Regions from separate parts of the Gordonia sp. NPDC057258 genome, predicted to be linked through region 1. Evidence: predicted binding sites of a transcription regulator. Region 1 holds the regulator's gene; each other region holds the start of a gene.
What was found. Region 1 encodes LexA, which represses DNA repair genes until DNA is damaged. Its sites were predicted from a motif close to CGAACANNTGTTCG; they were not measured.
Positions count from the first base shown of each region.

Region 1 (5,737 bases):
ACCGCGGGCGATTTCGACACCGACCGGGTACCGCCGCACCTGCGCATGCATTTCGCGGTGGCCGACGACTCCGGACGGATCGTCGCCCGCGCCGACTCGTTGCCCGAACTCCAGCAGACCGGAACGCCCGCGGCGCCGAAGACGGTGTCGCGCAACCTGTATAAGACCTGGACCGCCGATGGGATCGGCTCGCTCGCCGAGCAGACGACGGTCGATGTCGCGGGGCAGCGGCTGACCCGGTACCCGACGATCGACGTGGTCTCCGACGCGAAGGGCCACGCGCGCGGCGTTGTCGTCGTCGATGCGGCTAGCCCGGAGACACGGGACCGCCTCCTGCGACGCGGGATCGTCGCCCTCCTCGACCTCGCGATACCTCCGCTGCACAAGCGGATCGCCGGCTCGCTGAGTCCGGTCGAACGACTCGCCCTGAGCCAGAGCCCGTACTCGACCACCGAGGCACTGCTCGCCGACTGCACCCGACGGGCCATTCGGGACACGGTCGCCGACATCGACGACGCAGAGCTCGCCGCGGTTCGCTCACCACAATCCTTCTCGGCGCTGCTCGAACGGATCCGGCCACGGGTCGCCGCGGCCGCACCGGACTACTTCTCGCTGGCCGTCGCAGCCCTCGAACGGATGTCCCCGCTGCGGGCGGCGATCGACCGGCACGCCGGTTCGCTGGCTGCCGACGACGTCGCCGAACAGGTCGCCCACCTCGTGTTCGACGGATTCGTGGCGGCTACCGCGCGACGCCACCTGGAGAATCTGCCGCGCTATCTCGACGGCGCGCAAGCACGTCTGGAGGCACTACCCGCGTCCGCAGCACGCGACCAGGCCGGGGTGGCCGCCGTCGATCGCGTCGTCGAACGGTGGGCCCAACGCCTCGAACAGGTACCCGAGCACCGGCGGGCGGTGGTCGACGACGAAGCGCAGTGGCTCGTCGAGGAGTTGCGCGTGGGGCTGTTCGCCCAGCGTCTCGGCACCGCGTTCCCGGTGTCGGAGAAACGGGTCCTACGAGCTCTGGACCGACTCGGCTGACACGGGTTCGGCGAGCGCGCTCCCGGATCCCGATGCCGCCTTCAGGTCGTCGATCTCGCGCTGGAAGTCCTCCACCGAGTCGAACGACCGGTACACCGAGGCGAAGCGCAGATACGCCACCTCGTCGAGATCGCGGAGCGGGCCCAGGATGGCGAGTCCGACCTCGTTGCTGGGGATCTCGGCCGATCCACTGGCGCGCACCGTGTCCTCGACCTGCTGGGCGAGCTGCGCGAGCGCGTCCTCGGCGACGTGGCGGCCCTGACAGGCTCGCCGCACGCCACGCATGACCTTCTCCCGGCTGAACGGCTCGGTCACGCCGTTGCGTTTGACCACCGCGAGCACGGCGCTCTCCACGGTCGAGAACCGGCGACCGCACTCCACACAGGAGCGACGGCGGCGGATGGCCTGCCCTTCATCTGCGACACGCGAGTCGATGACCTTGGTGTCGTCGTTCTTGCAGAAGGGGCAGCGCATCGTGTCCTCACGCAGGTCGCGGGACGCTGGAACGCACCCGAAGCGTGCGCCCCGCCGCTTGTCGGCCGGCCCCTGTGACATCGAGGATACCGCCCGGCCTCAGCGGTACCGGGGGGTGAGCAGGGGCTGGCCCACCTGCAGCGCGCTCGACCCCAGATCGTTCATCGCGACGATCTCGTCGATCACGACCTCGCGCGGCATCTCGGGTGCCACCCGGCCGGCGATCGAGCTGAGCGAGTCCCCCGAGCGCACATGGACGACCTCGGAACTCACGGCGGACGGTGTCAGCGAGTCCGAGTAATTCTGGCCGACGACACCGAACACCCACACGACGAACGCCAGCCCGACACCGGCGAGGAGCGCGACCGCGGTGCGGCGGCGGCGACGGAACACCGCCGCGTCGGGCCCGACCGGGCCACGTCCCCGGACCCCGACCGGAGAGCCACAGTGGGTACCGCCCACCCGCGGGGTCACCGGCGATGCCCCCCGCGGCCGGGTGCCGGCCGGCCGGTTGTCGACCGGTCGGCCGCCGTCGGACAGCGGGGCGCGGGTCCGGACGCGATCGGCGCGGTCGGTGCGCGGCCGGACGGCGTCGGGACGGTCGGTGCGGACGGGAGCGACGAGAGTGGCGGTGCGCATGGTGCCCTCCGGTGTTCGGGTGTCTGGGATCGTGCGGGTGTGGTGTTCGGTGTTCGAACATCGATCAGATGTTCGATGCACTGATGTTCGAATTTGTAGCACGACGTCCCGACAAAGTCTCGCGACACATCGAACAAATGTTTGAGGTGCCGGTCGCACTCCGCTAGGCTCGGACCCGGCGCAAGCCATCTACCAGCACGTTCCGAAGACGAGAGGAACCGAACATGAGTGACACCGGCGATAGGCGCGGCCGAGCGCGGGGCGCCGACGACGAGGCCCCGTTCGACGCCGCCGCCGCCGAGGCCTCACTCACCCCGCGACAGGCCGGGGTCCTGGAGGTGATCCGCCGCTCGGTGCGCGAGCGCGGTTATCCGCCGAGCATCCGGGAGATCGGCGACGAGGTCGGCCTGGCCTCGACGTCATCGGTGGCCCATCAGTTGCGGACGCTGGAACGCAAGGGGCTGCTCAAGCGCGACGCGAACCGTCCCCGTGCGGTCAACATCGCCCCGAGTGACACCCCGTCGCCGGACACCCCGACGGCCGGCCAGCTTCCCGAGCCGACCTTCGTGCCGGTTCTCGGCCGTATCGCGGCCGGCGGTCCGATCCTGGCCGAGGAGGCCGTCGAGGACGTCTTCCCACTGCCCCGTGAGCTCGTCGGCGAGGGATCGCTCTTCCTGTTGCGCGTCGTCGGCGAGTCGATGATCGACGCCGCGATCTGCGACGGCGACTGGGTCGTGGTCCGGCAGCAGAACGTCGCCGACAACGGCGACATCGTCGCGGCCATGATCGACGGCGAGGCCACCGTGAAGACCTTCAAGCGTCAGGGCCCGAACGTCTGGCTCATGCCGCACAACGAACTGTTCGATCCGATCCCGGGCAACGATGCCGTCATCCTCGGCAAGGTCGTCACCGTGATGCGGCGAGTCTGACCTCTCCACCGACCGAACCGTCGAGCACCGCCGCGGCCGCCTCGCGCGCCGCGGCGGGATCCGAGGTGGACAGGGCAGCCTCGGCGGCGGCCCGGCAGTCCGGTGCGGACACCTCGCCGAGCCGGGCCCCCACGGCCGCCGCAGCAGCCGGCGCGCTGGACAGCGAGGTGACCCCGAGACCGACGAGCACGCAGGCGAGGTTCGGATCGGCGGCGGCCTCGCCGCACACCCCGACCGGCTTTCCCTGACGTGCACCCGCTGCCGCGACACCCGCGATGAGGCTCAACACGGCCGGTTGCCACGGGTCGGTCAGTCCGGCGAGATCGGCCGACATCCGGTCGGCCGCCATCGTGTACTGGGTCAGATCGTTGGTGCCGATGGACACGAAGTCCACCTCGGCGAGGACGGCTTCGGCCAGGATCGCCGCCGCGGGCACCTCGATCATCACCCCGGCGACCAGACCACGGCCGCGGACCTCGGCGGCGAAGGTGCGCGCCTCCGCCGGCGAGGCGATCATCGGCGCCATGACCCACGGCGCGACGGCCGACCCCGACGCGGCCTGCGCGATCGCGTCGAGCTGATGCGCGCGGATCTCGGGGTGCGCCAGCGCGATCCGATCGCCCCGCACGCCGAGCGCTGGGTTCGATTCGTCGGGATGGGTCACGAACCGGAGCGGTTTGTCGGACCCGGCGTCGAGGGTGCGGATGACCACCTTCTGCCCGTCGAACGCATCGAGCACCTCCCGGTAGATCGCGGCCTGCTCGTCCACCGACGGTTCGTCGGCACGCTCGAGGAACGCGAGTTCGGTGCGGAAGAGCCCGACGCCCTCGACGGGGTACCCGGCCGCGGCGCGTGCCGACGATCCGTCGGCGACGTTGGCGAGCACCGCCACGGCCACCCCGTCGGCGGTCTGCCCCGGACCGGTCCAGCCGGCGACGAGTGCGGCATGCCGCCGATCCTCGTCGACGCGAGCCCGGGCCGCCTCCGCATCGGGCTCCACCTCGATCCGCCCGGTGCTGCCGTCGACGAGAACGGTTGTGCCGGGCTCGATCTCGTCCAGGTCGGCCACCGCCACCACGCACGGGATCCCCAGCTGGCGCGCGATGATCGCGGTGTGGCTGGTCGGTCCGCCGAGGCGGGTGACGAGGGCGATGGTGCTCGTGGGGTCGAGGCCCGCGGTGTCGGCGGGCGCGAGGTCGTCGGCGAGCAGGACCGACGGCACCTCCGGAGTGGGCACACCAGGTTCGGGTAGGCCGAGCAGTTCGGCGAGGACCCGGTCGCGCACGTCGTTGAGATCGGTGACCCGCTCGGCCATCAGTCCGCCGAGCTTGGTGAACACCGCCGCGAACTGTTCGGTGGCCGCGACGGCAGCGGCCTCGGCGGGGGCGCCCTTGCCGATGAGCGCGGTCGCGGCACCGATCCAGCCGCGGTCCTCGGCCAGGCCCGCCGTCGCGGCGAGCACCTCGGCCGTCACCCCGGTGTTCTGCGACGCGCGCGTGCGCAGCCGCGCGGCGACGGCGCCGGCCGCGGTGGCGAAGCGCGTGACCTCGTCGGCGCGCCGTTCCTCGGCGATCTCCACACCGACGCCGAGCTTCTCCGGCGAGTGGTCGGGTCGCTCGCCCGGCCACAGCGCGGGACCGTGGGCCAACCCGCCGACCACCGGGGTTCCCGTCAGGATCTGCGCCATCGTCTTGCCTCTCACTCGACTACCGATGTGACCACCGTTACAAAAAGTGCTTGACTTGTCAACACAAACAGGCGTAAACACAATTACTACAACATCCAATCCCACACGCCTCAACAAGCGGGTTGGTCGAAACCGGAGATCGGAGCGGTGTGTACGCCGAGGAGAGACAACAGGCGATCGTCGACGAGGTGCGACTCGCGGGGCGGGCATCCGTGGCCGCGCTCGCCGAGAAATTCGACGTCACCAGCGAGACCGTCCGACGCGATCTCGCGGTACTGGAACGCGCCGGACATCTCCAGCGGGTCCACGGCGGCGCCGTGCGCGCCGAGATCATGCGCACCCTCGGCGAGCTCGGGATCGACGAACGGGAGTCGAGCCAGATCGAGCAGAAGACCGCGATCGGCCGGGCGGCCATCCGGTTCCTGCCGCCCGACGGCGGCTCGGTGCTCTTCGACGCCGGCACCACCACCTACCGCGCGGCCGAGGCGACCGCTCCCGATCGGAGGCTCACCCTGTTCACCAACAGCCTGCCCATCGCCGGCCTGCTCGCGGGAACCCATCCCGACGGTCTCCATGCCCTCGGCGGACGCGTACGCGGTCTCACCCAGGCGACCGTGGGCGTCGACACCGTGGACGCGCTTCGCCGACTGCGCGTGACCACCGCCTTCATCGGGACGAACGGCCTGAGCGAGGCCCACGGGTTGTCGACACCCGACCCCGACGAGGCCGCGGTCAAGGCGGCGATGGTCGCAGCCGCGCAACGGGTCGTGGTCCTTGCCGACAGCTCGAAGATGGACCGCGAGGACCTCACCTCCTTCGCCGGACTCGACGACGTCGACGTCCTCATCACCGACTCCGGGATCGACCCGGCCTATTCGGCGGCCCTGTCCGCGCGTGGCGTCGAGGTCGTGATCGCATGATCGTCACCGTCACCGCCAACCCGAGTCTCGACCGCACCCTCGAACTCGGC
Region 1 covers NZ_JBHUXZ010000007.1:118,858-124,594, forward strand. The annotation lists gene hrpA (ATP-dependent RNA helicase HrpA) at 1-1,038, shown strand, start outside; gene nrdR (transcriptional regulator NrdR) at 1,012-1,512, opposite strand; gene ACFUEJ_RS07745 (LysM peptidoglycan-binding domain-containing protein) at 1,612-2,151, opposite strand; gene lexA (transcriptional repressor LexA) at 2,376-3,080, shown strand; gene ACFUEJ_RS07755 (phosphoenolpyruvate--protein phosphotransferase) at 3,058-4,767, opposite strand; gene ACFUEJ_RS07760 (DeoR/GlpR family DNA-binding transcription regulator) at 4,917-5,687, shown strand; gene ACFUEJ_RS07765 (1-phosphofructokinase family hexose kinase) at 5,684-5,737, shown strand, end outside.

Region 2 (5,737 bases), on a different contig from region 1:
GGCGCGGTCGGTGACCAGCAGTCCGAGAGCCGAATGGACGCCGTGCTCGGGCAGGTCGCCGGGCAGCCCCTGGTAGTCGGGCAGGCCGGTCGTCCCCAGGCGAACCGCCATCCCGATCCCGCTGCCCACGACGATGGTGCGTCGCCACCGGTCGATGACGCCCGCGTCGAAACCGCCGGCGGCGAGGAGGTCGAGCGTGGTGAGCACGTGGCAGGCGTGGATGACTGTTGCGGCACAACGGGATTGACCCGTGCTGGTGAGCACCCGCCAGTGGTCGCCGCAGCGGGCGACGGAGACCGCGGGGTCGCCGCAGGAGACACGGCCGCCGTCCTGGTGGATTCGGTGCACGAGGGCCTCGGTGAGTGCGCCGCTGCCCCCGATCGCGCGTCCGGGCGGGATTCGGTGCATGAGTGCGGCGAATCCGATCATCGGCGCCGTGCCCGGTGCGCTCATGGGCGGTCCGGACTGGGCGCCGAACCACGCGAGTCCCGCCTTGAGCTGTTCGGACTCGAAATACTCGTCGAGGAGGGAATCGCCGGAGGCCATCAATTCGGCGGTCAGGTTCAGCACCCGGCCGCCGCGCCGGCCGAACAACCCCGTGCGTGCCGTGGTGGCGGTGCCGCCGAGCCCGCCGAAGGCCCGGCCGAACTTCCCCATCGTCGCGGGTTGGTAGAACGCATCCATGACCGCCCGCGCCCGCGGCGTCCACGTCTCCACGAAGCGTCGATATGCGGCGGCATCGGCTGCACCACAGGCGTTCTCGATGGAAGCGCACGTCGCGTCGAGGTCGGTGCGGAAGACGATCGGCGGGGCGGTCGCGGTGGCCGGGACGAACGCCCACGGATCGCAGTCGATGTAGCGCAGGCCGTGCGCGGCGAGGTCGAGGTCGTCGAGAACGGGGGAGTGACGGATCATCAGATGCGACGACGACCCCCGGTCGACCCGATGTCCGGGGAACCGTTCGACGGTGGAGACCGCGCCGCCTGGGATGTCGTCCCGCTCGAGTGCCTCCACATCCCGTCCGGCCTGTGCCAGGTAGGCCGCGGCGATCAGGCCGTTGTGGCCCGCGCCGATGACGACGGCGTCACGCCGTGTGCCGTGCATCGTCAGCTCCCGGTACCGGCGCGGCGGGCGGCGGCCGGGGGTTGCAGTTCCAGGGGGAGCGGACGGCCGAGGAACGCGAACGGACGCGGATCGCCGGTGAAGGTGAAGTGGCGCAGGACGTCGGTGAAACCCATCCGCCGGTACAACGACCACGCGCGGTTGTCCTCGGCGGGGATCTCCGGGGTCGACAGCAGCACATGGCGTTCGGGCCGGTCGGCCAGCAGCCGGGCGAGGAGCCCCTGGCCGATACCTCGGCCCTGAGCGGTCGGGTGGACGTGCAGCTCGGTGAGCTCGAAGTAGTCGCGCGCGATCGCCTCGACCGTCTCGGGCGGTCGGCCCGTCTGGCGGAGTCCGAGCCGCAGCTGCTGGTTCCACCATTGACCGGTCGCGCCGGTGTAGCCGTAGGCGATGCCGACGAGCAGGTCGTCGGGTCCGAAGCCGACCGGCGGACCGACCCGGCGCCGCGCGGCCGGCATGGTCCGCGCCTCGTGTGGGGTCACCGTCTCGACCGCGCCCATCGCACGCCATCCGGGCCGCGCGATGTGTTCGCGCCAGAGCCCGGCCCGATGGATCTCCGTACCGCGCGGATAATTCATCGCGGTCACGTAGATCTCCAGGGCCGGCTCGAGCCAGGCCCGGGCGTCCTGGCCACTCAGGCTCACCAGGCGGATGGTCAACGGATTTCCGTTCTCTGCATCGTTCGTCCTGCGTCGTCGACCTGCAGACGAGGTCGGCTGCCGCTGGGGCGGGCCGCCCTCTGCCGGGGGCATCGCGTCGCAGGCCACTTCCGGGAATTGTCCTATCGATGATGCACACTCGGCAGGAATCGGCCCGCAGGTGGTGGCGTTGTACTCCCCGGCGGGGGTTTCGGGTCACAGATGTCTTGAACGCCGACGCCGGGATAGCTATATTGAACGTGTCGAACGGATGTTCGATGAATGTGCCTCCGCAAGCTGTTCGCGTTCATCCGACGACACGGTCCGGCGGCGGACGAGGGAAGCGTCTGCCGCCGGACACAGCCCATACGCACGAGGAGGACGACATGGCCAGACACCGCAGCGCCACGGCTCTCACCCACGCGGCGCCCGTCGACCCGGTGATGGTCGGTCGAGCGCGCGATCTCCTCGAGCGTGCACACGTGCTCTTCGACAATGCCGACGGCGTCGACGACGACGTCGAGCGGTTCCGTCAGCTGTACCTCGTTGCCCTCCGCGCCTCGGGCGCGGCCCTCGCCGTGCACGAACCGGTCGGGACCGTGCGGCGCAGGACGTCGAACGCCTGGACCCGCATCGGTGTGGTCGCCCCAGAGCTGGCGCCGATCGCCGCCCGGTTCGCCGCGCTGTCGCCGGTTCGGATGAAGATCGAGTCCGGGATCATCCGCACGATCGACCCCGACAGCGTCGCCGGCATGCGGCTGCTCGTCCTCGACTTCCTGCGTCGGGTCGAGACGATGGTCATCGCCTACGAGCAAGGAAAACTCGGTGCCGAAGCGCCGCAGATCGGCGCGACGGCGTGAATCCGGCCACACTTTGCGGTTTCTGGCACCGCCCGGTCGTCGGCAACAGCGAGTAATGGTGGTCGCGGTCGATTTCACCTCGTATCATGGGACGATATAGGCGCAGACGCCTTTCCGGTCGCGGGTGACCTTCGTCGGCGTCACGGATCAGTGAGAAGGAGGGTCGGTGCCACTTTCGGAGCACGAGCAACGCATGCTCGAACAGATCGAGAGCGCGCTGTACGCGGAAGACCCCAAGTTTGCGTCCAGTGTCAAGCGTCGGCGCCTTGGGAAGTCGAGCGGTCGTCGTCGCCTGCAGGCGGCAGCGGTCTTCGTCGTCGGCCTGGTGATGCTGGTCGGCGGACTCATCGTCAACATCAACATCGGCGGATTCCCGATCGTGAGCCTCCTGGGCTTCCTGGTGATGTTCGGGGCCGGCCTCTTCGCTCTCTGGGGAGACAACAACACCGCCGAGGCGGGCTCGTCGTCGACCAGGTCCGGCAAGAAGCAACCGGGGTCGTCCGGCGCCAAGCGCAAGCTGTCGGAGCGCATGGAGGAGCGATTCAATCGCCGGTTCGAGCAGGAGTGATCCGCTGATCCCGACTCCGCGTTCGTCGATCGGCTGACCGACTCCCGCAACTTCGCATACGACTGAGCCGCGTGCCTTCGGGCACGCGGCTCTTTCATGTCCTCGATCGCTCTCCAGAGCACGCTGAACGGGTTCGGGCGCACGGCCGACGGATTCGGGCGCACGATCGACGGGATCGGACGCCCAGTCGACGGTCCTCGCTCTTCTTTGCCGGCATCCCCACTTCTCCCCACCGGCGATCCCCACTTCTCCCCACCGGGACGCCCCACTTTGCCCCACTAGAGGATCTATGCCTGGATTTCCCGCCTCTCGAACCTCATCGGTATCTCTGATCACACGCTTGTTGCCCTTCTTTGCGCCCATGACGCGCCGGCGACACGCGCGTTCATCGTCATCTTGAGCTCCCTGAACTGGGAATTTGCTGTCAGTGAGTGAATGCGGGGGGCGGTGGGGGTGGAAAGTGGTGGAAAGTGGGGTACTGTGGCAGCACTGGGTGAGGCGAGATACGACGCGGAACCCGGTGGGCAGGAGGTGTCGACGTGTCCGTGCGATTCGTCGGTACCTACACGCCCAAATTGGACGACAAAGGGCGGCTCACGTTGCCCGCCAAGTTCCGCGATGCACTGGCAGGAGGGGTAGTGGTCACCAAAGGCCAAGATCACAGCTTGTCGGTGTACCGGACCGAAGAGTTCGACGCGATAGCCGCTCGGATCGTCGAGGCGTCTCGGAACGACCCTGATCTGCGCGCGTTCCAGCGGACGTTCTTCGCCGGTTCGGAAGAGCAGCGACCGGACGGTCAGGGCAGGATCAGTCTGTCCGGCGACCATCGCGTGTACGCGGGGTTGTCCAAGGAGTGCGTGGTGTTCGGCAGCTTCGATCACCTCGAGATCTGGGACTCGGCCGCATGGAACGAGTACCAGACGCGGCACGAGGAGAACTTCTCGGCCGCCAACTCCGCCGCGCTGAACGCGGTGCTGTAGCCGGAGGACCGGCCCGCCACACCGCCGAGACAGCAACACCAACGACAGCAACCGACCAGAAACCGACCGAAGAGACAGCAACCGATGGGCGAGTTCGGTGCCCAGCGGCTTCGGGTGGCACGAGGCCCCGGCCCGGTGGCGACCCTGGCGTACTTCCCCAACGCCAGGTGCGTGATCGGGTCGGGACCCCGCTCCATCCGACCGCCTGCTCTCGCCGACCCGAGGCATCCGCCCACCGCCGATACCGCATACATGCCGATGGGGGGTCTTCATCATGGTCGATGCCGAGGACGAACCGCGTCGGTCCGGCGAGTTCGGTCACATCCCCGTCATGGGTGCGCGCATCGTCGAACTGCTGACCCCCGCACTGGATTCCGACGATCCGCGCGTCTTCCTCGACGCCACGCTCGGCGCGGGCGGGCACAGTCAACTGGTTCTCGAGTCGTTCCCGAACGTCCGCGTGGTCGGCATCGATCGGGACGCCTCGGCACTCGAGATCGCCCGCGAGCGCCTGGCGTCGTACTCCGACCGGATCTCGCTGCACCAGGCCACCTTTCACGAGATCCGTGACGTGATGGACGCAGCGGGGGAGTCGGTGATCGATGCCGCACTGTTCGATCTCGGGGTGTCGTCGATGCAGCTGGACCAGGCCGGACGCGGTTTCGCCTATGCGGTGGATGCGCCGCTCGACATGCGCATGAACTCCGACGACCTGCTCACCGCCGCCGACGTGCTCAACACGTACTCGCACGGCGAATTGGCCCGCGTGCTCTCCGATTACGGGGAGGAGCGCTTCGCCGGCCGGATCGCCTCGGCGGTCCTGCGGGAGCGGGACAAGGAGCCCTTCTCGACCAGCGCGCGTCTCGTCGAACTGCTCTACGACGCCATCCCGGCCGCCACCAGGCGGACCGGCGGGCACCCGGCGAAGCGGACGTTCCAGGCGCTGCGCATCGAGGTCAACCACGAATTGGATGTCCTGCGTAAGGCTCTGCCGGCCGCGCTGGACGCGCTCGCCGTGGGCGGACGGATCGCCGTGATGAGTTACCAGTCTCTCGAGGATCGGATCGTCAAGCGCGAGTTCGCGACGCGCACATCGTCCACCTCGCCTCCCGGCCTCCCGGTCGAGTTGCCCGGCACGGCACCGGAGTTCCGTCTCGTCACACGGGGCGCCGAACGTCCGGACGAGAACGAACTGGCCACCAACCCGCGCTCGGCGCCGGTGCGTGTCCGCGCGATCGAACGAGTCGAGAAGAAGGGCTGAGCATGACCATCCTGCACGAGGCCCCGTCGCGGTCCGCCGGGGACGAGCGCGATTCGCGACGGTCACGCCGAACCCGCATCGAGTCCGAACGTGCGACGCGATCGAGGGCCGCCCAGCGGGCACTCGACCGTCGACACCGACGCTCCGCGGCGGGTCGTGCCACGCCTGCGCGTCGTACCGGCGGCGGACTGTCCATGACCGGGGTGTCCCTGCGAGAGCGACTGCAGCACACCCCGTTTGTCGTGCCGGTGATCGCGTTGCTCGTCCTCGGACTCGGTCTCAGCCTGTGGTTGTCGACCAAGGCGGCG
Region 2 covers NZ_JBHUXZ010000005.1:117,617-123,353, reverse strand. The annotation lists gene ACFUEJ_RS05945 (phytoene desaturase family protein) at 1-1,104, opposite strand, end outside; gene ACFUEJ_RS05940 (N-acetyltransferase) at 1,107-1,781, opposite strand; gene ACFUEJ_RS05935 (SAV_6107 family HEPN domain-containing protein) at 2,147-2,620, shown strand; gene ACFUEJ_RS05930 (DUF3040 domain-containing protein) at 2,787-3,188, shown strand; gene mraZ (division/cell wall cluster transcriptional repressor MraZ) at 3,728-4,168, shown strand; gene rsmH (16S rRNA (cytosine(1402)-N(4))-methyltransferase RsmH) at 4,443-5,429, shown strand; gene ACFUEJ_RS05915 (hypothetical protein) at 5,432-5,737, shown strand, end outside.
Region 2: a site for LexA is predicted at 2,025-2,038, ahead of ACFUEJ_RS05935 (SAV_6107 family HEPN domain-containing protein). Genes of this name have one in related genera too.

Region 3 (5,737 bases), on a different contig from region 1:
TCCATTCGGCGATCTGCGCGCCGCTTCAGATGACCCAGGTCTTGCTCACCGCCGAACGTTACGGTCAGCAATCTCCGCAGGTCGTCTTGATCCAGGAAAGGTCGTACCGGGTTTCTCCTCGGTCGCCGCAGAATTCGCATACGGTGCTCGACTCGTCGGTTGTCGCGTCGACCAGGAGCTCGCAAAGGCTCCACGTGAAATCGTCGACCGAGTTTCCGTAATTGAGGTAGCAGCGCAAAACCCCGAACTTCTCTTTGATCTGCGCGTAGGTGAAGTCGTCGGTGACGGCTGAGAGCCGGCGATGGAGGCGAACCAAGAGCGGATACCAGCCGGCGTTCACAGTGCAGCCGACTGCCGGGGACGCCATCGCGGCGGGGAGTCGGACGGGTTCGGGCGCCATCAGGCGACGCCTCGCTCGGCCTCCGCGGGCCCCTCGAAATCCACGCCCGTCAGTGGGCTCATCGAGTCGATCGCAGACGATGAATGGCGGTGTCGATGGGAACGGCACATCTCTCCGGTCTCGCGCACGATGCCCGCGCGAGCGCCGGCCTCGGCCGAATCAATGAATTCTGCGAGGGCTTTCGAGTTCACCATGTCGCCTCCTCTCGGTTCGGCCGAGTTGACCTGTCGGCTTCCGTCACCAGAATGCGACGCGGCACCGACATCCACCACAACGATCGCCGTCCGATTGCGACGAGTCACCCCACGATTGATGTCACTGGCCCCGAGTAGGTTCTCGGCGTAGGAATGGACGACCGAGACAGAACGTCAGGGAGGAGGTGCCGCGTTGGGCACGTTCACGAACGATCACTGGATCGACTCGTCCGGCGAAGGCTCCGATCGGTTCACTCGGATCATCGCCGAGTTGCAGGAGCAGTCGCTGATCCCACACTCGACATCCGGCGAATCAGCCAGAGCTCTCGCGTGGGAGTTGGTCGACCGGCGCGATCGGATCGCCGCCGAGTTGTGGGACTGCCGGACATCGGGAATCTCTGTGCCGGTTGGGAAGACGGCACTCCGCTTGGCATCCGGAGCGCTCTACGACGCCGAGCAAGCGGTGGTCGACGAACTCGTCTCGCGGATCCCGGCGAGAGCGGTTCATGAGCGGATGAACTCCGCCGCCTACCTGGCAGCGGATATCGACGCTGCGACAGCCGAGGCCGCAGTGCTCGACACACATGAATCCGTCGGTCGGGCAACGCAGCACGAGGCCACCGATACCGAACTGCTCGGCGATCCCGCCGACTACGCCGGAATCGACCCCATCGAGGACGTGGCGATTCCACCCCGGATCGAATGGACCGAAGCCGACCGCAAGGCCGTGCTCGACGAGGCCATCGGAACGTACGGAATCGCTGCCGGCGAGTGGTACTCGGTGGAATGGCCGCCGACGGAGGGCTCCCTGTGGGACCCCGGATACCTCGTCACCTCGGACTGGGAGCCATGCGACGAACACGCCGACGATCCGGACAGTGACGCAGCACTCGACTGTGTCCGATGCGAAGACTCGGTCACCACTGAGGTCGAAGCGATGGCCGTCTGGAAGTTCACGACCAGGTTGACTCACCACCGAATCGGGTTCGACAGCAACGGTTCTCTGATCGTCGATCGGGTGGCGGAGGAGATCGACCCGACATTCGAGGTACGCGAGATCACGCAGGACCCACGCCTGATCCGCATCGGCCTGCCACGCGGACATCGCTGACCTCGATCTGAGGATGACCTGTCGGTGCGTCGTGGTTGCATCATCGGATATTCGAAGGAGAAACAAATACACCCTTGACTCGAACATATATTCGAGTATCGTGGAGGTATGTCATCGGGGGCGGGGGCCGGGTCCACTACATCTGTGGACCCATCACAGGAGTCGGTCGAGCCGCGCTTTCGTCCCGACCATGAACTCTCCGCTGCCGAACTCGTCGAGGTCCTCAACCACTGCGCGGGTTTGGCGGCAGCGTCGGCGCATCGAATGATGGTCGTTGCCAGCCTCATTCACGACGAACGCGAGATGGACTACGCGCAGCGGCGCGCCGAGACGCACAGCGGCGAACTCGACTCCATCGAAGCCTTCGAGCACCTGTCCGCGCGGGTGGCCGCTGGTGAGAATCCCTACGAGCAGTTCGGGCCCAACGGTCTCGAACAGGCCATCGCCGAAGTCGGTGCCACCCTCACCGTGACGCCGGCCGAGGCGAAAGATCTCATCGAAGCCGGCGACGCACTGCGCTACCGACTCTCCTTCACCGGACACGCACTCGCGTGCGGTCGAATCGACAAGCGCCGCTTCCTCATCGCCCTCAAACGCACCGACCTCATCACCGACGACGAAGAGATGCAGACCGTCGACGCCCATCTCGCCGAGGCGATCTTCGCCCGCGCACCGATGTCCACGGCCCGGTTCACCGCCATGGTCGATTCCATCGTCGCCAAGTGGGCACCCGACGCGATCCGCCGACGCAAGGAGCGAGTGAAATCCGACCGCAAGGTGACCGTCACCCCCGACCGGTTCACACCCGGGCAGTCCCGGATCTCCGGCACGCTGCCCACTGCTGATTCCGCCGAGTTCGACGCCCGCCTGACGGCGATGGCCACCGCGGTCCACGCCGGTGACCCTCGAAAGTTGGCCAACCGCCGAGTCGATGCTCTGAAAGCGCTCGCGCGGGGCGAAGCTTCTATCGCGTGCGAATGCGACGACTGCCGACCTGCCGCAATGGACATTGAAGCCAACACCACCGGCGACGTCGACGCAGCGACAGTGGACACCGCCGACCACACGACTGAGGCACCCGCGCGCCACTCCGGGAACGATGACACCGACACCCCGGACAGCGACACGGTTGTCGCCGACCCTCCGGGTCCGGACGCGTCGCCGTCGTCATCGCCGGCGCCGCGCGCGACCTTTCACATCGTGGTCAACCTGTCGACCCTGATCGGTCTAGACAACGACCCCGCATTCCTCGACCGCCACGGCATCCTCGACGCCGACACCGCCCGGCAGCTGCTCGCCGAAGCCCGACGCACCTACATCCATCCCGCACCGAACCCCGCCGCGCCCGACGCGCCACCGGTATCGCCTCCCGAGGCGGACAGTTCGACAACGCGGTACACCCCGTCGAAGAAGCTCCAGGCCCTGGTGCGTGCCGGCGAACTGTGCTGCACCTTCCCCGGCTGCAACGCCCCGGTCTGGCAGATCGACCTCGACCACACCGAACCGTTCGACCACACCGACCCGCGGCGCGGCGGCCCGACCGATGCACGCAACCTCGCTAGTCGCTAACAACACCCCTTCCGGTGGCCGGATCAGGCTGCTTCGTGCCTCTGCTCGCAGTGTCTTCGTCGTCATCGACGGGCTTCACTGGAACTGCGCCGGAGAAACGGCCACCGGCCATGGGCGTATCGAAACGGGTCTGTCTCCGCCGTGAATGACGGATCGTTTGGTCAGGGCAGGGCAACCTATTTCGACGCCGATGGTTCCGGGCGCACCTATATGGCTGGTGTAGGTCCGGGGCGAGACGAAGTCGGAGCCCGGCGCCGGCACCGCGCGCGAGTGCGCCTTGAAAATAAAGTAGAGAATGTCCTCAAAAATATCGTCAGGCATCCTAATACGGTTCACCATCTTGCTAGCCGGACGAGTGCATCCGCGTGATACCAGCATGCGGATCCGTCATCCAGGCGAACAGGGATAGATCCCAAACGGTCGGGTTTGCCGATCACATAGCCAAACGCTGGCACCGCCGCTGCGTGCCGTGCGCGCACGATGACTTTGTCCCCGTAGCGCCAGCCGTCATGTCTCTCCGTGATGTCAGGAACCTCCCCTCAGTCCGTGTGTCGTTCCTACCCGGTGGGCACTGCGGCAGGAACGACACACGGGGTGGCTACGCGCTGGTCGACAGATATGTCGTGTGGGTTCGCATGCATGCCGCGAGGCCTTCGGGGCCGAGTTCGCGCCCCAAACCGCTCGCTTTGATACCGCCGAATGGCGCAACCGGGTCGAGCATGTAGTAGTTGACACCTACCGTGCCAGATTCGATCTGCTCGGCGATCTGGATACCGTGAGCCTCATCTGCGGTCCACACGGTGCCGGCCAACCCGTATGCCGAATCGTTAGCGATCTGAACCGCCTGACCGACGTCGTCGTATGGCATCAGAGCGAGTACCGGTCCGAACACTTCTTCTTGCGCAAGGGGACTCGACGGATCAACATCCGAGAAGAGGGTGGGTTGTACATACCAACCACGATCGAGGTGGGCCGGCCGACCGCCGCCGGCAACAACGCGAGCGCCGTCGTCCTTGGCTCTTGCGATGTGTGCCTCCACCCGGTTGCGGTGCGCATCAGTGACCAGTGGCCCGACCTGTGTACTCGGATCAAGTGGATCGCCGATGACAGCACCATTCACGAGTCCGGCGAAGACCTCAAGCGACTCGTCGAACCTGTTGCGAGGGACAAGAATTCGGCCATTCAGCACACAGGTCTGACCGTTATTCAGTAACGTCGCCTGAAACAGTCCTTCGATGTTCGCAGTGAGGTCAGCATCGTCGAGGATGATCGCTGCCGACTTTCCCCCGAGCTCGAGGGTCACTGGGCGGAGTAACTCACCACAGGTCTTTGCGATTTGGCGGCCGACGGTGGTCGATCCGGTGAACGTGACCTTGTCGACGTCTCGGTGTGACACGAGGTAGGAGCCAGTGCTCGCCCGCCCGGGAACGATGTTGACGACTCCCGCGGGTATGTTCGCGGCGGCGACCGCTTCTGCGAAAACATAAGAGTCCAAGACTGTTTCCGGGCTGGGCTTCACCACCACGGTGCAGCCAGCGGCCAACGCAGGCGCCACCTTCAAGGCAGTGACCAGGTTTGGATAGTTCCATGGCACGATCGCGGCGACCACACCGACGGGGGACTGCCGAACAATGGCGCGGCCACCGAGTACGCCTGGACGTGTCTGCTCCAGTTCTGTGGTCCGAATGAGGTTGGCGTAATACCGGTACACGGTCGCGGGAAGCCCGGATTCGAGCGTTCCGGCGATGGCAATCGGCATCCCGTTTTGCGACGAGACCAATTCGGTGAGTTGCGGCGCGCGCGCCTCCAACTCGTCGGCAAGCCGCTCGATCGCCGCTGCGCGGTCGTCGGGGCTCCACGCCGACCAACCACGCGGATCGTCGAATGCACGTCGTGCCGCGGCAACCGCGGCGTCGACGTCGTCCTCATCTGCTGCTGGTGCGCGTCCGATGACTTCTTCGGTGGCCGCGGACAATATCTCGATGCGTTCGGGCGCGTGGGCTGGTGACAATGCGCCATCGATGAACAGTGCGTTCTGGTCGATCATGTGTTCCTCCGTGAGTGCTTGCATCTCAGTGGCTGTGCGTGATGATCCCGCGAATGTTCTTGCCATCGAACATGTCTTGATATCCCTGATTGATATCGCCGAGTTGGTACTCGGCGGTGACGGTCTCGTCGAGCTTGAGTTGGCCGTCTCGGTACAGTCGGAGCAGCCGGTGAATGTCGGCTCTCGGGTTAGCTTCGCCGAAAAGACTTCCAGCCAAACGCTTTTGGAAGAGTGTGAACATCATCAACGGGATAGTTGCAGTGTTCTCAGTTGCCGGGGCAATACCGGTGACAACACCCACACCGCCTTTTCGCACCAACTCCAGCGTCTGCCCGATCATTTCGCCGGCGACGACTCCGACTGTGAGAATCGCCGAGTCCGCCATTACACCGCGGGTGAGGTCGGCCACAAGCGCG
Region 3 covers NZ_JBHUXZ010000027.1:2,076-7,812, reverse strand. The annotation lists gene ACFUEJ_RS17425 (hypothetical protein) at 65-400, opposite strand; gene ACFUEJ_RS17420 (hypothetical protein) at 400-594, opposite strand; gene ACFUEJ_RS17415 (hypothetical protein) at 788-1,705, shown strand; gene ACFUEJ_RS17410 (DUF222 domain-containing protein) at 1,814-3,274, shown strand; gene ACFUEJ_RS17405 (hypothetical protein) at 3,350-3,595, opposite strand; gene ACFUEJ_RS17400 (aldehyde dehydrogenase) at 3,873-5,321, opposite strand; gene ACFUEJ_RS17395 (NDMA-dependent alcohol dehydrogenase) at 5,347-5,737, opposite strand, start outside.
Region 3: a site for LexA is predicted at 1,786-1,799, ahead of ACFUEJ_RS17410 (DUF222 domain-containing protein). Genes of this name have one in related genera too.

Region 4 (5,737 bases), on a different contig from region 1:
GGCGCTCGCACCCGTGCAGGCCCTGATCCGTTGGGACCCGGTGGGTTTCGCCTCGATCCAGTTGCAACAGCGCGTGGAACTCGGATTCCCCCCGGCGGTGACGATGGCCTCGGTCGACGGGCCGACCGGGGTGATCACCGACTTCGTCGAGCACCTCGAGTTACCCTCCGACGCCGATGTTCTCGGCCCGGTGCCGTTGCCGCCCGGCGTCCGCCCACCGGCCGGCAGTGCCGAGTGGGAGGCCGCCGCGGACGACGAGATGGATCGCATCCTGGTGCGGTTGCCGCGCAAGCACGGACGGCTCCTCGCCGAGGCGCTCGTCGCGGGCCAGGTGCGCCGCAACACACATCGACAGACCGGGCCGATCCGGGTGCAGATCGACCCGCCTACGATCGGATGAATGCGCATCGTTTTCGCCGGGACCCCCGAGGTCGCCGTGCCGTCGTTGCAGTCCCTCATCGACTCGCCATCGCATGAGGTGGTCGGGGTCATCACCCGTCCCGACGCCGTGTCCGGCCGCGGCCGCAAGGTGATGCGGTCACCGGTCGGGCAACTCGCCGACGAGCATGCGCTCGAGGTGATCACCCCGCGCCGGTTGTCGGAGCCGGAGGTCGACGACGTGCTCCGGCGCTGGGCTCCCGACTGCGGTGCCGTCGTGGCCTACGGCGGGCTCGTGCCGCCCGGACTACTGGACCTCCCGCAGCACGGCTGGATCAATCTGCACTTCTCGGTGCTGCCCGCCTGGCGCGGTGCCGCTCCGGTCCAGGCCGCGATCGCCGCCGGCGACGAGGTGACCGGGGCCAGCACGTTCCGGCTCGAGAAGGGTCTCGACACCGGTCCGGTCTTCGGGGTGCTCACCGAGACCATCCGACCCACCGACACCAGCGGTGATCTGCTCGGGCGTCTCGCCGATGCCGGGTCGGGACTGTTGCTGTCCACGCTCGACGGCCTCGAGGCCGGTGAACTCGCCCCCGAACCGCAGCCCACCACGGGGGTGAGCCATGCGCCCAAGGTCGAGGTCGAGGACGCGCGGATCCGCTGGGAACTGCCGGCACACATCATCGATCGCCTGGTTCGCGCCTACACGCCCGCACCCGGACCGTGGACGAGCCTCGACGACGCGCGGATCAAGGTCGGGCCGGTGTCGGTCGCGTCGGGCGACGATCCCGGTCTGCCCGACGCGGTGCGGGACGGCGCCCTGGCGCCCGGTGCACTCGCCGTCACGAAGAAGGCGGTGTTCGTCGGAACCGGTTCGCAGCCGGTGAGACTCGGCACCGTACAGCCGCCGGGGAAGAAGCCCATGCCCGCCGCCGACTGGGCTCGTGGCGCGCGCCTGACCGACGGGACGGTCCTGGGATGAGCGGCAAGTTCCGGCAGAAGGACCTCGATCCCGCGCGCGTGGCCGCCCGCGACACCCTCCGCGCGGTACGCGAACGCGACGCGTATGCCAACCTCGTCCTGCCGAAGATGCTGCGCGACAGGAAGATCGAGGGACGAGACGCTGCCTTCGCCACCGAGCTGGCCTACGGGGCCGCGCGGGCCCAGGGTCTACTCGACGCGGTGATCTCCTCCGCCGCGAAACGGCCGGTCGCCGACATCGACGGCACGGTGCTCGACGTCCTGCGGCTCGGCACCTATCAGCTGTTGCGGACGAGGGTCGGCGCACATGCGGCGGTCTCCACGTCGGTTGACTTGGTGCGCGCCGAAAACGGGATGGGGCCTTCCGGTTTCGTGAACGCGGTACTGCGCAAGGTCTCCCAGAAGGACGAGGACATGTGGGTGGAAGAGCTCGCACCGTCGCCCGCGGACGATCTCGTCGGCTATCTCGCCTTCCAGTACGCACATCCACGCTGGATCGCGGAGGTGTTCCGCGACGCTCTCGGTGGTTCGGCGGGACAGCTGCAGGCGGCACTCGCCGCCGACGACGAGCGACCGCCAGTGCATCTCGTCGCTCGTCCGGGGTTCATGACCGCCGAGGAACTCGCCCTCACCAGCGAGGGGGAGATCGGCGACTACTCCCCGTACTGCGTGTACCTCCCGGGCGGCGATCCCGGCGACGTCGCCGCGATCCGTGAGGGGTACGCGGGTGTCCAGGACGAGGGCAGTCAGCTGATCGCCCGTGCGGTGACCGTGGCCGAGGTCGCCGACGACGGTGGGCGGTGGCTCGACATTTGCGCCGGCCCCGGCGGGAAGGCGGCACTCATCGGTTCGCTCGCCGAGATCGACGGTGCCCGACTCGATGCGGTCGAGGTGTCCGAGCATCGCGCCGGCCTGATCCGCAAGGTCGTGTCCGACCTCCCGGTCACCATCCATGTCGCCGACGCCCGGTCGAGTGGGCTCGACGCCGGTTACGACCGCATCCTGCTCGACGCTCCGTGCTCGGGCCTGGGCTCGCTGCGCCGACGACCCGAATCCCGCTGGCGCCGGACCACTGCCGACGTCGACGAACTCGTCGTCCTACAGAAGGAGCTCCTCACCGAAGCGCTGCGCCTGGTGAAACCCGGTGGCATCGTGGTCTATTCGACGTGTTCGCCGCACCCGGCGGAGACGACGGCGGTGGTGGCCGACGTCCTGGCGTCGACAGACGGTGTGCGCCAACTCGACGCCCGCCCGTTGGTGACGGTGGGCAAGCTCGGCCCGGACCTGTTGGGCGACGGACCCCACGTTCAACTCTGGCCGCATGTCCACGGCACCGACGCCATGTTCCTGGCGGCGTTGACGCGGGACTAGTTCCGGGTCAGGACGTTCTGCTTTCCACGAGGGTGGCGAGCGCAGCGGTGACCGAACCCCAGCCGTCGTAGAACCCGAGCTCCTCATGGCGGTCACGATCGGACGGACTCCGATGGCGCACGACGACGCTGTACTCGGTTCCGTCTGCGTGCTCGGCCAGAGAGATCTCGGCGGTCATGGGGACCGGAGCCGGTTCGGCAGGGCGCCACGAACTGTCGACGGCATTCGTGAACACCAGGCGCTCGTGGAGATCGACGACGAGGAAGACGGCATCCATGTGTGGTACGAAAGTGGTTCCGTCGTCGCTCATCCGGGTCACGAGCCCACCGCCCGGTTCGGGCTCGAGGCGGTCGACGCGGGTGACCGTCGGAGCCGGCGTCCACCATTTGGCGAATTTCTCCGGCTGGGTCCACGCCTCCCAGATGCGTTGTCGCGGAGCACCGATCACCCGGTGCAGGGTCAGGTCGAGTTCTGGGTCGATCATGGTGTCTCCTCGGTGTCGGTCACGAAGTCTTCGAGACGGTCGGTGCGTTCGGTCCACACGGTGCGCTGATGTTCGAGCCACGTCGACAGACGGCGCATACGGCGCCTGTCGAGGGTGCACATCCGTGTGCGTCCGACCTTTCTGGTCAAGACGAGCCCGCTGTCCTCGAGCACGCGCAGGTGCTTCATGAACGACGGCAGGGTGATGGGGAAGGGTTCGGCGAGCTCGCCGACGCTGGCCGGCCCACGCCCCAGGCGTTCGACGACGGCGCGACGCGTGGGATCGGCGAGCGCGCCGAAGATCTCGTCGAGTGCGACCGAACTGTATGCCATGTGGCTAAGTGTTGCAGGTCCCATCGCTTAACTCAATGGCTAAGTGCAAATCTGGCGTCCGCCTTGTGGAAAGTGCACCATCATGTGCTGCTTTTCCGGTACCATCGAATGTATGTACGACGTCGCTTCAGACGCAACTGGCCTCTTGGCTACCGAGCATCTACGGTCCATCGTGGGTGGGCTGTCGGCAATGCCCGTGGGTCTCGAGGAGGCGGAGTCGGTGGATCGGCTCACTCTGCTCGAGGAGATCAAGTCGGCATGCACGGCGGCCCAGGTGCGTGAGACCGCGAATCTCGACGCGCTGCGCGCAGCCGACGAAGCAGCACGGAACGTACCGGAGCGCCGGCGCGGTCGCGGACTCGCCGCCGAGATCGGTCTGGCGCGCAAGGTCTCGCCCCGAAAGGGAAGCCAGTGCCTCGGATTCGCCCGCGCCCTGGCGCACGAGATGCCCCATACGATGGCGGCACTGACTTCCGGTGTGCTCACCGAGTGGCGGGCCACGATCCTGGTACGCGAAACCGCTTATCTGACACGTGAAGCGCGTGAGGAGATCGACCGCCGGATCTGCGCCGATCCCGCAGCTCTGGTGGGGGTGTCCGACCGCGAGATCGAAGCATCGGCCAAGCGCCATGCGTACGAACTCGATTCCGAAGCGGTGGTGGCACGTAAATCGAAGGCCGAGAAGGACCGCCGCGTCAGTGTGCGACCCGCGCCGGATCTGATGACGAAACTGTCGGTGCTGCTGCCGATGGCGGACGGGATCGCGGTGTACGCCGCGTTGAAGAAGCACGCCGACTCAGTTGTCGGACAGGACGACCGAAATCATGCACAGGTCATGACCGACACCCTGGTCGAACGTGTCACCGGACGCGCTGTCGCAGAGCCGACACCGATCGCGCTCAATGTCGTTCTGTCCGACCGGTCCTTGTTCGGCCTAGACGATTCGGCCGCCGACGTCCACGGATACGGACCGATCCCGGCGACGATCGCGCGGCTGCTGGTGGCCGATTCGGTGTCGCCCGAGGGGGAGACCGCCTCGACGATGCGGAAGTTGTACGCGAGACCGTCCGATGGCGCGCTGGTGGCGATGGAGTCACGGGCACGAGCTTTCCCAACCGCTCTCGCCCACTTCATCCGGATGCGTGACCAACGGTGTCGGACTCCCTACTGCGGTGCACCGATCGTCGAGATCGACCACGCCACACCGCATCGGCGCCACGGCCCGACGAGCGCGGTAAACGCTGATGGAACCTGCGTCCTGCACAACCGCGCCAAGGAGGCCCCCGGTTGGTTCTACGACGTGAAGATGGTCGACGGCGTCCGCGTCATCGACGTGATCACCCCGACCGCGCTACGACACCGCAGTGTCGCTCCACCCGCGATGGGGCATCAACCGCCAGGACGCAGCGGCGTCGAAACCAGCCTGATCCAGATACTCGCAGCGTCGTGATTGTGGATGGCGAACGCATAGTCCGGTGATGCTGTACTAGGTTGTTCGTCGTGGCGGTCCGCCACGTCGTTGTCGGTGCAAACTCGGGGGTTTGTATGGCTGAGCGGTTCGGTGTCGAGGAGCTGGGTGTCATCACCGGCGTGGGCGATGCGCTGGCTCGATGCTCATCGGAGACACGAGCTCTGTGGACCGGGAAGTCCGCCTTCGACGATGCGTCGGCCGCGATGCCGGCGTCGGCGATCGGCGCTGCGTGCGCCGGCAAAGACGGCACCGTCCGTTCACTGCTGGGCCGCGCGGCGGCGAGGATGGACCAGGTGTCGCAGACCTGCTACCAGGCCGCCGGTGACGTCGCTGATACCGAGGAGTCCCTGGCCAGCGGCTTCCGTGCCATCAGCGAGTTCTGATGTCGCGACCATCGCGGTCTGTCGTCAACGGCTGGGACCTGATGTCTCTGGATGCGGCCGCGTCTGCGCTCGACGCGGCCGTGGATGACCTGAGGGATCTCACCCAGAGGATGGCCGAAGCGCCGATGAAAGCGGGTGACTCCAAAGGGTGGGTGGGGGACTCCCAGCGGGGTTGTGAGACGCGCACCGACTCCGATCGAACCGAGATCAACAAACTCGGGGCCGACATCACCCGCGCCGCCACTGCGCTCCGGGATACGTCGTCTGCGATCAGTCCGAATCGCACCACCGCACTGGTTCGAGCGCTCGGGCTGGAACGGGACGAGTTCAGCGTTGC
Region 4 covers NZ_JBHUXZ010000024.1:48,379-54,115, reverse strand. The annotation lists gene ACFUEJ_RS16635 (primosomal protein N') at 1-400, shown strand, start outside; gene fmt (methionyl-tRNA formyltransferase) at 401-1,360, shown strand; gene ACFUEJ_RS16625 (RsmB/NOP family class I SAM-dependent RNA methyltransferase) at 1,357-2,730, shown strand; gene ACFUEJ_RS16620 (SRPBCC domain-containing protein) at 2,738-3,214, opposite strand; gene ACFUEJ_RS16615 (helix-turn-helix transcriptional regulator) at 3,211-3,546, opposite strand; gene ACFUEJ_RS16610 (DUF222 domain-containing protein) at 3,737-4,996, shown strand; gene ACFUEJ_RS16605 (hypothetical protein) at 5,092-5,400, shown strand; gene ACFUEJ_RS16600 (hypothetical protein) at 5,400-5,737, shown strand, end outside.
Region 4: a site for LexA is predicted at 3,652-3,665, ahead of ACFUEJ_RS16610 (DUF222 domain-containing protein). Genes of this name have one in related genera too.